3 regions of the Sphaerimonospora cavernae genome follow, and region 3 is predicted to be linked to each of the others. Evidence: riboswitches for the same ligand, from Rfam matches in the RefSeq annotation. Region 3 holds a riboswitch; each other region holds the start of a gene.
What was found. A riboswitch is a leader RNA that binds a small molecule or an ion and turns the genes downstream of it on or off. The one in region 3 is predicted to bind cobalamin.
Positions count from the first base shown of each region.

Region 1: another riboswitch for cobalamin. It lies ahead of ACFHYQ_RS27050 (cobyric acid synthase); the one in region 3 lies ahead of metE (5-methyltetrahydropteroyltriglutamate--homocysteine S-methyltransferase).
Region 2: another riboswitch for cobalamin. It lies ahead of ACFHYQ_RS01495 (CbtB domain-containing protein); the one in region 3 lies ahead of metE (5-methyltetrahydropteroyltriglutamate--homocysteine S-methyltransferase).

Region 1 covers NZ_JBHMQT010000059.1:198,917-202,140, reverse strand. Annotated here, with positions in the region: gene ACFHYQ_RS27060 (hypothetical protein) at 1-285, shown strand, start outside; gene ACFHYQ_RS27055 (hypothetical protein) at 469-1,020, shown strand; cobalamin riboswitch at 1,163-1,286, shown strand; gene ACFHYQ_RS27050 (cobyric acid synthase) at 1,398-2,972, shown strand; gene cobN (cobaltochelatase subunit CobN) at 2,969-3,224, shown strand, end outside.
Region 2 covers NZ_JBHMQT010000003.1:219,721-222,944, reverse strand. Annotated here, with positions in the region: gene ACFHYQ_RS01510 (DUF6343 family protein) at 1-206, opposite strand, end outside; gene ACFHYQ_RS01505 (histidine phosphatase family protein) at 385-963, shown strand; gene ACFHYQ_RS01500 (CbtA family protein) at 1,085-1,828, opposite strand; gene ACFHYQ_RS01495 (CbtB domain-containing protein) at 1,845-2,018, opposite strand; cobalamin riboswitch at 2,086-2,287, opposite strand; gene ACFHYQ_RS01490 (ribonucleotide-diphosphate reductase subunit beta) at 2,345-3,224, opposite strand, start outside.
Region 3 covers NZ_JBHMQT010000063.1:1,394-4,617, forward strand. Annotated here, with positions in the region: gene ACFHYQ_RS27230 (LuxR C-terminal-related transcriptional regulator) at 65-1,048, shown strand; cobalamin riboswitch at 1,085-1,293, shown strand; gene metE (5-methyltetrahydropteroyltriglutamate--homocysteine S-methyltransferase) at 1,427-3,224, shown strand, end outside.

The sequences.
Region 1 (3,224 bases), on a different contig from region 3:
GCAACGCTCGCGGTCGCGGCTGCTGGAGCGCTGGCATCCTCGCCGGTCGCCGCGAACGCGATGGTGCTGCACCCCGCCGCTCCCGGCGCCGTCTCGGGCAACGGAGCAGGTGGCGCCGGCTCTGGCACCGGCGTCGGCACCGGCAGCGCCACCAACACCAGCGGCGGATCACCGGCCCAACAGGCGGCGATCACTGTGAACGGGCTTGCCAGCTTTCAGGCGGCCGTCTGCAACCAGCGGATGCAGACGTGCAACGTCAACCAGCGGCTCTGGGTCCAATGGTGACCACGGACGCTCTCTGGACGCTCCACGGACCCCGACGCCGACTTCCACGGAAATGACACACCGATGACCTGACCCTGGATCACCGCGAACGGGCTCAGGGGCACGTCGCAAAGTACGCTGACGAAGGCGTCCGGACCTCCGGGCGCCTTACCGGTCTCGTCCAACCCGCAGGGGCGAAAACGAATGATGCGTCAGCAGTACGGCAAAGCACCCAGAAAAGCGCTCGCCACGCTACTCGTGATCGGGGCGTCCGTTTCTGCCGTACTTGTCGGCGGAAGCACGCTCCCGGTCTCCGCCGGCGTGAACCCCGACCATCATCAGACGACGAATACGCCGAGACCCACGCCGAGGAACGTCGAAGACGGCCGTGGCGGCGAATCCGATCGGCGCCCCTCGAAGGCGTCATCACATAAGGAAGAAAAGCAGAAAAAGCAGAAAAAGCAGAAAAAATCAGCCGCTCCGAAGGTCCCGGTGGCCACCACGCAGACCGCCGAGTGCAAGGGCGCCAAGATCTGCAACGTGATCCAGCGGATCGTCTTCATCATGCCGCGGGACCTCAAGAAATTCCTACGGTACGCGAAGAAGGCACAGCGGAGGAAATCGCGGAAAACACGGCTCCCGCACCTGCCCAAGCTTCCGCCCCAGCTCGGCGAGGCGCTGGCGGCCGCACCGCCACAGCCTGCTCAGCCGCCGCAACCGGCCGGACCCGGCCCGGCAGCACCGGACATGGGCTGACCGGCGCACCGTCGGCACGCTCGGCCCGGTCACGGGCCTGCGTGAACGGTCCCGCCCCCACCTTCAGGTTCCAATCTCCTTACCTCCCGGTGCGCGGCGGAGATCATGTGGTGTAGGCTCCGAGCCGCAAGCGACGGACGTGGAGGAAGCCGGTGTGAATCCGGCGCGGTCCCGCCACTGTCACCGGGGAGCGATCCTCAACTGCGGCCACTGCCCTCACGGGCGGGAAGGCCGGGGAGAGCGTCGATCCGGGAGCCAGGATACTCCGGCCGTCGGACCTTCGACCGGGGGCGCGGACCCCCAGGGAGGACACGCCATGGCGTGCCGAGGCCTGCGCGCAGGCACCTCACTGCCGGTCTCGCGCCCCGTCCCCTGACGTGCCGCGGCACGGCGGCGGCTCGCTGCTCGTCGCCGGCACCACCTCTGACGCGGGCAAGAGCATCCTGACCGCGGGGCTGTGCCGGTGGCTGGCCCGCCGAGGCGTCCGGGTCGCGCCGTTCAAGGCGCAGAACATGTCGCTGAACTCGGTGGTCACCGCCGACGGCGGTGAAATCGGCCGGGCGCAGGCGATGCAGGCCGCCGCCGCCCGGGTCGAGCCGGAGGCGGCGATGAACCCCGTGCTGCTCAAACCGGCCGGGGAACGGCACTCCCACGTCGTGGTGCTCGGCCGTCCGCACGCGGACGTCGACGCGCTCTCCTATCGAGGGCACAAGCCCGCCCTGCTCGACGTCGCCGTCGGCGCGCTGGACGGCCTGCGCCGCCGGTTCGACGTGGTGATCTGCGAAGGCGCGGGCAGCCCGGCCGAGGTCAACCTGCGCGACCGCGACATCGCGAACATGGGGCTGGCCCGCGCCGCGAACCTGCCCGTCCTGGTCGTCGGAGACATCGACCGCGGCGGGGTGCTCGCGCACTTCGCCGGCACCCTGGCGGTCCTGGACCCGGAAGACCAGCGGCACATCGCGGGTTTCGTGGTCAACAAGTTCCGCGGCGACCCGGCGCTGCTGCGGCCCGGCCTGGACTGGCTGCGCGAGACCACCGGGCGGGCCTGCCTCGGCGTGCTGCCCTGGCGGTCCGGGCTCTGGCTCGACGTGGAGGACTCCCTCGATCTCGACGGCAGACCCGGACTGCTGACTCCTCCCGTCGGCCGGGACATCCTGCGGGTCGCGCTCGTACGGCTCCCGCGTATGTCGAACGTCACCGACGCCGACGCGCTGGCCGCCGAGCCCGGCGTCGGCGTGCGCCTGGTCGCCACGCCCGCCGAGATGGCCGAAGCCGACCTCGTCATCGTGCCCGGCACCCGCTCGACCCTGTCCGATCTGGCCTGGCTGCGTGAACGCGGCATCGACGCGGAGCTGCGGCGCCGGGCCGCGGCCGGCCGGCCGGTGCTCGGCGTGTGCGGCGGGCTGCAGATGCTCGGCGCCGCGATCCACGACGACGACGGCGTGGAGAGCCGGGAGGGCCACGCGCCCGGCCTCGGGCTGCTGCCGGTGCGCACCGACTACAGCCCGGCCAAGGTGCTGGCGTCACCGGTCGGCCGGTGGCGCGGTCACGAGGTGTCGGGCTATCAGATCCATCACGGCCGGGTCATCGTCGACGGCGGTGAGCCGTTCCTCGACGGCTGCCGCAGCGGGCAGGTGTGGGGGACGACCTGGCACGGGATCTTCGAGCGCGACGGGTTCCGGCGGGCGTTCCTGGCCGAGGTGGCCGCTGCCGCGGGACGCGACTGGCGGCCCGGCACAGGCTCGTTCGCCGAGCGCCGCGAGGCCCGCCTCGACGCCCTCGGCGACCTGGTCGAGGAGCACCTGGACACCGACGCGGTGTGGCGGCTGATCGAGCGCGGCGTCCCCGCCGGCCTGCCCGCCGTCGGCCTCGCTCCCGTTGATCGGGCCCGTACGGGCCCGGCTCCCGTGATTTTGACACCGCACACCGATGGGGAGGCCGCCCGGTCATGACCATGCTGCTGCTGTCGACGGCCGACACCGAGCTGCTCGCCGCGCTGCGGAGCGGGGACGATCCGCGAAGCGGGGCCGGCTGGCGGGTCGCCAACCCCGCGCGGATATCGGCCGAGGACGTCCCGGCCCTGGTGAACGGAGCGGACGGGACGGACGCCGTGGATGCCGTCGTGGTCCGGCTGCTCGGCGGGCGCCGCTCCTGGCCGGAGGGCCTCGACGCGGTGCTCGCCTGCGGCCGTCCGGTGGTGGTGC
Region 2 (3,224 bases), on a different contig from region 3:
GCCGCTACCGCCAGTGCCGCGAAGAGTACGCACACGACCAACCCGAAGGCCGCCAGTGCGATCCGCAGATTGAGCGCGCTGCGCGGCGGTTCGCTCGTGGGTGAGAACACCGACCAGAACCTGTCACGGGCAGACCCGCGGTCCTGGTGAACGTCCCGCGGCCTGGCGCCGCTCCCGAGTCGGCTGCCTCCATGCGTTTTTCCCATGTCGTCCTCCCTTCCTTCCTCGCCCCCTACCCCGAACCGTTCGATGACGGACACGTGACCCTCACCGGTGGCGCGCCCGAGACGACCGGCTACTCTGCCCGCGTCGCTGATCGCACGGCTGGCCGGTCATCGCTTCCTCCGCCATGATCGGACTTGACGGAAGGGAGGTTCTGCTTTCGTGACCGCCAGAGTCATTCTCATCACGCACGCGGAGACCGCCGCCATGCTCACGGCCCGGTTTCCCGATGACGATTCCCTGACCACGCGGGGACGCGAAGCCGCGATCGCCGCATCCCGGGCGCTGCCGGCCATCGATGGCGGCTGTGCGGGCCCCGAGAGAAGCTGCATGCAAACGGCGACGGCCCTCGGCCTCGAGGTTGTCCCGGAACCGGAGCTGCGAGACCTCGACGTGGGGGATTGGCGCGGCCGACGACTCGAAGAGATCGAGGCCGAGCAACCGGCGGAGCTACTCAGTTGGTTGACCGACTCCCGGGCCGCGCCGCACGGCGGCGAGTCGATCTGTCAACTCATCGACCGGGTGGCCGAGTGGCTCGAGTCAGGTGCGGAAGGACGCTCTCGCATCGTGGTGGTCACACACCAGGCCGTCGTACGGGCCGCGGTCCTTCATGCGCTCGGCGCGCCGCCGTCCGTGTTCTGGCGGATCGACGCCCGCCCCCTCTCGCACACCCGGCTCTCCCGGCACGGTGGGCGCTGGCGGCTGACCGAGACGGGGCACCTCCTGGGCGTCGACGCCTGAACCGGTAGGGGCTCGACCGCGGCACCCGTCCGGGTCTGACGCCACCCCGCAGGGGGCGCCAGACCCGGAACGGCAGGACCGGGCTCATCGAACCAGCCGGGGCCTCATCACGCCGGCATGGTCAGACGGCTGCGGGAGCCGGACGTCTGGCCGCACCCGTGCCGGTGAACAACCGCTCGGCGAGGGGCCCGAACAGCAACCCCAGCGTTGCCCACGTGGTGGCCTGGATGGCCAGGGACGCCAACCGGAACCGCCACAGCACGTCGGCGGAGAAGTCCGCGGGGACCTCATCGATCGATGGCATCACCAGGTAGATGACCATGACGATGACGACGAAGACTCCGACTGCGGTGAGACCGGCGTTCCATCCGCCCAGCCGGGCTACCAGCCGCCGCCCGGCGTACCCGGCCAGGCCGGCCGCGAGCAGACTCAAAACGATCAGCGTGAAGTAGAGCCCCGTGCGAGCACCGATGGTGTCGGGGTCGCCCACCGCCGGTGGACTGGGAGGGTACTTGAGGAACGGGACGACGTACACGGTCACGAACCCGGCCAGTGCCACGAGGGCCGAGGTCACATAGGGTCGGTGGGAACCGATCCGGCCATGGGCGAGGGCGAAGGCGATCGAGAACAGACCGCCGAATGCCACGCCGAATACGGCGAGGGCAGTGATCAGGCCGAAGGTCTCCTGAACGGTGCGGGAGACGAGTTCCGGCTCGGATGCCTCGCCGGCGGCCGCGGCCTTGGCCTCCTCGAACGAAATGGCCAGGGCCACCTGGGGTTCACCGAGGAACCACGCGACGACATAGGCCAGTGCGGCGGCGGCCAGGCCGACGAGCATGCCGCGGATCAACAACGATCGCATCATCAGTGGCTCTCGATCGTCAGTGGCAGGGGAACCCGAGCAGGTGCCGCCCGTCGTGGACGAACTCGTGCACTGCTTCACCGCTGATGATGGAGACGGCCCCCTGCTCGGCCCCGACGAAGTAGATCAGGATGAGACCGAGCACCGCGGTGAACACCGCCCAGGGAACGATCTCACGCATCGGGATGCGCAACGAAACAGGCTGGGCTGAAGGAACGGCTACATTGGCCACGGTTTCTCCTCTCGGGGTCGCACGCCCCGACGATGGAGGACAACGGGTCAGTTTCCTGACTCCCGGGTCGACGCGCCTTCCGACCTTCCCGCTACTCAGCCGTGATCATTCTGAAAGGCGCTTACCGGTTACAGTGGCGGGACCGTCCTGGAATCACACCAGGTTCCTGCACACCGTTGCCTCTGTCTTGACTTGTCTCAATGAGATTCCCCTGTCCCGCCCGTCACGTCAAGCGGGACATAAGGGGCAGGGTGTCTGTTCGTTCCGCTGGACGGCGACGACCTGGGTCAGAAGTCGGCGTCGAAGCTGACCGTGCCGGTCACGCCTACCTGATATGCCGACACCCGCCGCTCGAAGAAGTTCGACAGCTCCTGGACGTCCTGCAACTCCATGAAGGCGAAGGGGTTCTTCGCCCCGTACAGCGGTGCGATGTCCAACTGGGCCAGCCGGCGATCGGCGACGTGCTCCAGGTAGGCCCGCATGTCGGCGATCGGCATGCCGGGCACTCCGCCGCCGAGCAGGTCCTCGGCGAACTGGACCTCGCATTCCACCGCCTCGGCGAGCATCTCGCGGACCTGGTCGGCCATTTCCTCGTCGAACAGCCCAGGCTCCTCCTGGCGGACCGTTTCCACCACGTCGAACGCGAAGGCCATGTGTACGGACTCGTCGCGGAACACCCAGTTGGTCCCCGAGGCGAGACCGTTGAGCAGGCCACGCGAGCGCAGGAAGTACACGTAGGCGAACGCCCCGTAGAAGAACAGGCCTTCGATGCACGCGGCGAAGCAGATCAGGTTGAGCAGGAAGGCCCGCCGGTCCTCCCGGGTGCGCAGCTCGCGCAGCTCGAAGATCGAGTCGATCCAGCGGAAACAGAAATCGGCCTTGCGCCGGATGGACGGGATGGTCTCGAACGCCGCGAACGCCGCGAACCGCTCATCCTCGTCGGGCACGTACGTGTCCAGCAGGTTCAGGTAGAACTGGACGTGGACAGCCTCCTCGAACAGCTGCCGGGACAGGTAGAGGCGGGCCTCGGGGGCGTTGATGTGCTGGTAGAGGTTGAGCACCAGATTGTTGGCCACGATCGTGTCACCGGTGGCGAAGAAGGCGACCAGGCGACTGACCAGGTGTCGTTCGGCGGGGGAGAGCCGATCCAGGTCCTTGAGGTCGGAG
Region 3 (3,224 bases):
CGCACACCTTTCGCAAAACTCGTCATTACGATCAAGACGAGGCGGCTGGCGAGAGGACACGGGGTTGCTGGAATCACTCGGGCTCGACAAGCTGACGGAAAAGGTCTACAGGCTGCTGCTCACCCGGCATGATCTGGACGTCGATGAGATCGCCCAGACGCTCGACGTCGAAATCGACCGGGTCAGAGCGGCCCTCGACCATCTGGCCGAGCTCGCGCTGCTGCGTCCCTCATGGGACTTACCAGGCGGATTCCGCCCGGTAAGCCCCGAGGCGGGGTTGCAGACCCTGCTGCAGCAGCGTCAGGCCGAACTCGCCCGCCAGCAGCAGCAGATCGCCCAGGCTCAGTCGACCATCGCGGATCTGATCGACGAATACGCCAACCACCGCCTGGGCTCCCAGACATCGAGCATCGGCACGTTGATCGGCATGGATGCGATCCAGGCGCGCATCGAGGAGCTCTCGGTGAGCGCCCGGATCGAAATCGTCAGTTTCATGTCCCACCGCGCCCACGACCCTCGCGCGCTGGAAATCGCCAAACCGCTGGATCTGCGGGTGCTCGGCAACGGGGTGGCCATGCGCTCGGTCTTCTTGGAAAGCGCCCGTCACGATCCGTCGACCATGGCGTACGCCCAGTGGCTGGCCGAGAACGGCGCTGAGATCCGGACCGCCCCTACGCTCCCGGTACGCATGACGATCTATGATCGCATCACCGCCCTGCTGCCGCTGGAGGCCGCCAACCCACGCAAGGGCGTCGTCCAGGTTTTCGACACCGGTGTCCTCACCGCAGTCCTCTCCCTGTTCGAGACGATCTGGGACGCGGCCACGCCGATCGGGACCCCTCCGCCCCGCGACGACGCCGGGCTTTCTCCGCGCGAGCGTCAACTGCTGAAGCTCCTCGCGGCGGGCTTCACCGACGAGGGAGCGGGCCGCCAGATGGGCCTGTCACAGCGCACCGTCCGCCGCATGATGGCCGACATCATGGAACAACTGGGCGCCCGAAGCCGCTTCGAGGCCGGGCTGCGGGCAGCGGAACGCGGCTGGCTCTGACCGATCTTTCAAGTTGGCGGGAGGGGCAACACGACCTAGGCTGGGTGCCGCAGTTGGTTCGCCCTGTCCGCCAGACAGGCGCGTCGTAAGAGGGAACCCGGTGCGATTCCGGGGCTGCCCCGCAGCGGTGAGTGGGAACGACCGCCGTCACACGCACTGGATCGGAAGATCCGGGAAGCGACGGCCAGTAGGAACGAGCGCGACGCCCACGAGTCCGAAGACCTGCCACTGCCCGTACGCGACCTGCGTGCGGTGACGTCGACGGCCTCGAGGGCGGGCCCGGCGAGACCAGGCGGACGCACCGCGTTTCCGCTCATCGGTCGCGCCTTCGCACCCCGGGATCGCCGAGGTCTTCCGTGACTCGCGAAGGAGAGTTTCGTGACCGACGCCCCCACCACCTCGCTCGGCACGGTGTACGGCTATCCGCGACAGGGGCCGGACCGCGAGCTGAAGAGAGCGGTCGAAGGTTACTGGGCCGGCCGGGTGAGCGCCGACGAGCTGCGCACAACCGCCGAAGGACTGCGCCGCGGCGTCTGGCGGCAACTGACGGACGCGGGCCTCGGCGAGGTGCCCTGTGGTGACTTCTCGCTGTACGACCACGTGCTGGACACCACGGTCATGGTCGGCGCCGTCCCCGAGCGCCACCGCCCCGCCGTCGCGGCGAACCAGCTCGACGGCTACTTCGCCATGGCACGCGGCACCCAGGACGTCGCCCCGCTGGAGATGACCAAGTGGTTCGACACCAACTACCACTATCTGGTGCCGGAGCTGGGGCCGGATACCGTGTTCACCGCCGACCCCGCGAAGCCTCTCGGCGAGCTGCGAGAAGCCCTCGAGCTCGGGCTCAACCCGCGCCCCGTGCTCGTCGGACCGGTGACCTATCTGCTGCTCGCCAAGCCCGCGCCCGGTGCCGATCCGGGCTTCGAGCCGCTCACGCTGCTGGATCGGCTGCTGCCCGTCTACGCCGACGTACTCGCGGCGCTGAGAGCGGCGGGCGCCGAGTGGGTGCAGCTCGATGAACCCGCCCTGGTCCAGGACCGGTCGCGGGCCGTCCTGGACGCGGTCGCGGCCGCCTACCGGCGCCTCGGCTCGCTCGAGCACCGGCCGAAGATCCTCGTCGCCGGTTACTTCGGCCGGCTCGGCGAGGCGCTGCCGGTGCTGGCGCAGGCGCCGATCGAGGGGCTCGGGCTCGACTTCACCGGCCCCGCCGCCGCCAATCTGGACGATCTCGCCCGGGTCGGCGGGGTGCTCGGCAAACGCCTGGTGGCCGGTGTCGTGGACGGCCGCAACGTCTGGATCAACGACCTGGGGAAGTCGCTGTCCACGCTGGCCACCCTCCTCGGCCTGGCCGGGCAGGTCGATGTCGCCGCATCCTGTTCGCTGCTGCACGTCCCGCTGGACGTCGCCGCCGAGACCGGGATCAACCCCGAGATCACCCCATGGCTCGCCTTCGCCCGGCAGAAGACCGCGGAGATCGTCACGCTCACCCGGGGTCTGACGCGGGGCACCCGGGCCATCGCCGGCCATCTCGCCGACAATCGGGCCGCCCTGGAGTCCCGGGCGGTCTCCACCCTGATCCGTGATCCGGCCGTACGCGCCCGCGCGGCGGCCGTGACCCCGCAGGACGCCCGGCGCGCCCAGCCGTACCCGGAGCGGGCGCGGACGCAACGCGCCCGGCTGGACCTGCCGCCGGTGCCGACCACCACCATCGGTTCCTTCCCACAGACCGCCGAGTTGCGGGCCGCCCGCGCCGACCTGCTGTCGGGGCGCATCGGCCAGGAGGCCTACGACGAGCGGATCGCGGCCGAGATCCGCGAGGTCCTCGCCTTCCAGGAGAAGGCCGGCCTGGACGTCCTGGTCCACGGTGAGCCCGAGCGGAGCGACATGGTCCAATACTTCGCCGAACAGCTCGACGGGTACGTCGCCACCCGGCACGGCTGGGTGCAGTCCTACGGCACCCGCTACGTCCGGCCACCGATCCTGGCCGGGGACATCTCCCGTCCCGAGCCGATGACCCTGCGCTGGACCCGGTACGCCCAGTCGCAGACCAGCCGACCGGTCAAGGGCATGCTCACCGGCCCCGTCACCATGCTGGCCTGGTCCTTCGTCCGCGACGACCAGCCGCTCGGCGACACCGCCCGCCAGGTGGCGCTGGCGCTACGTGACGAGGTCGCCG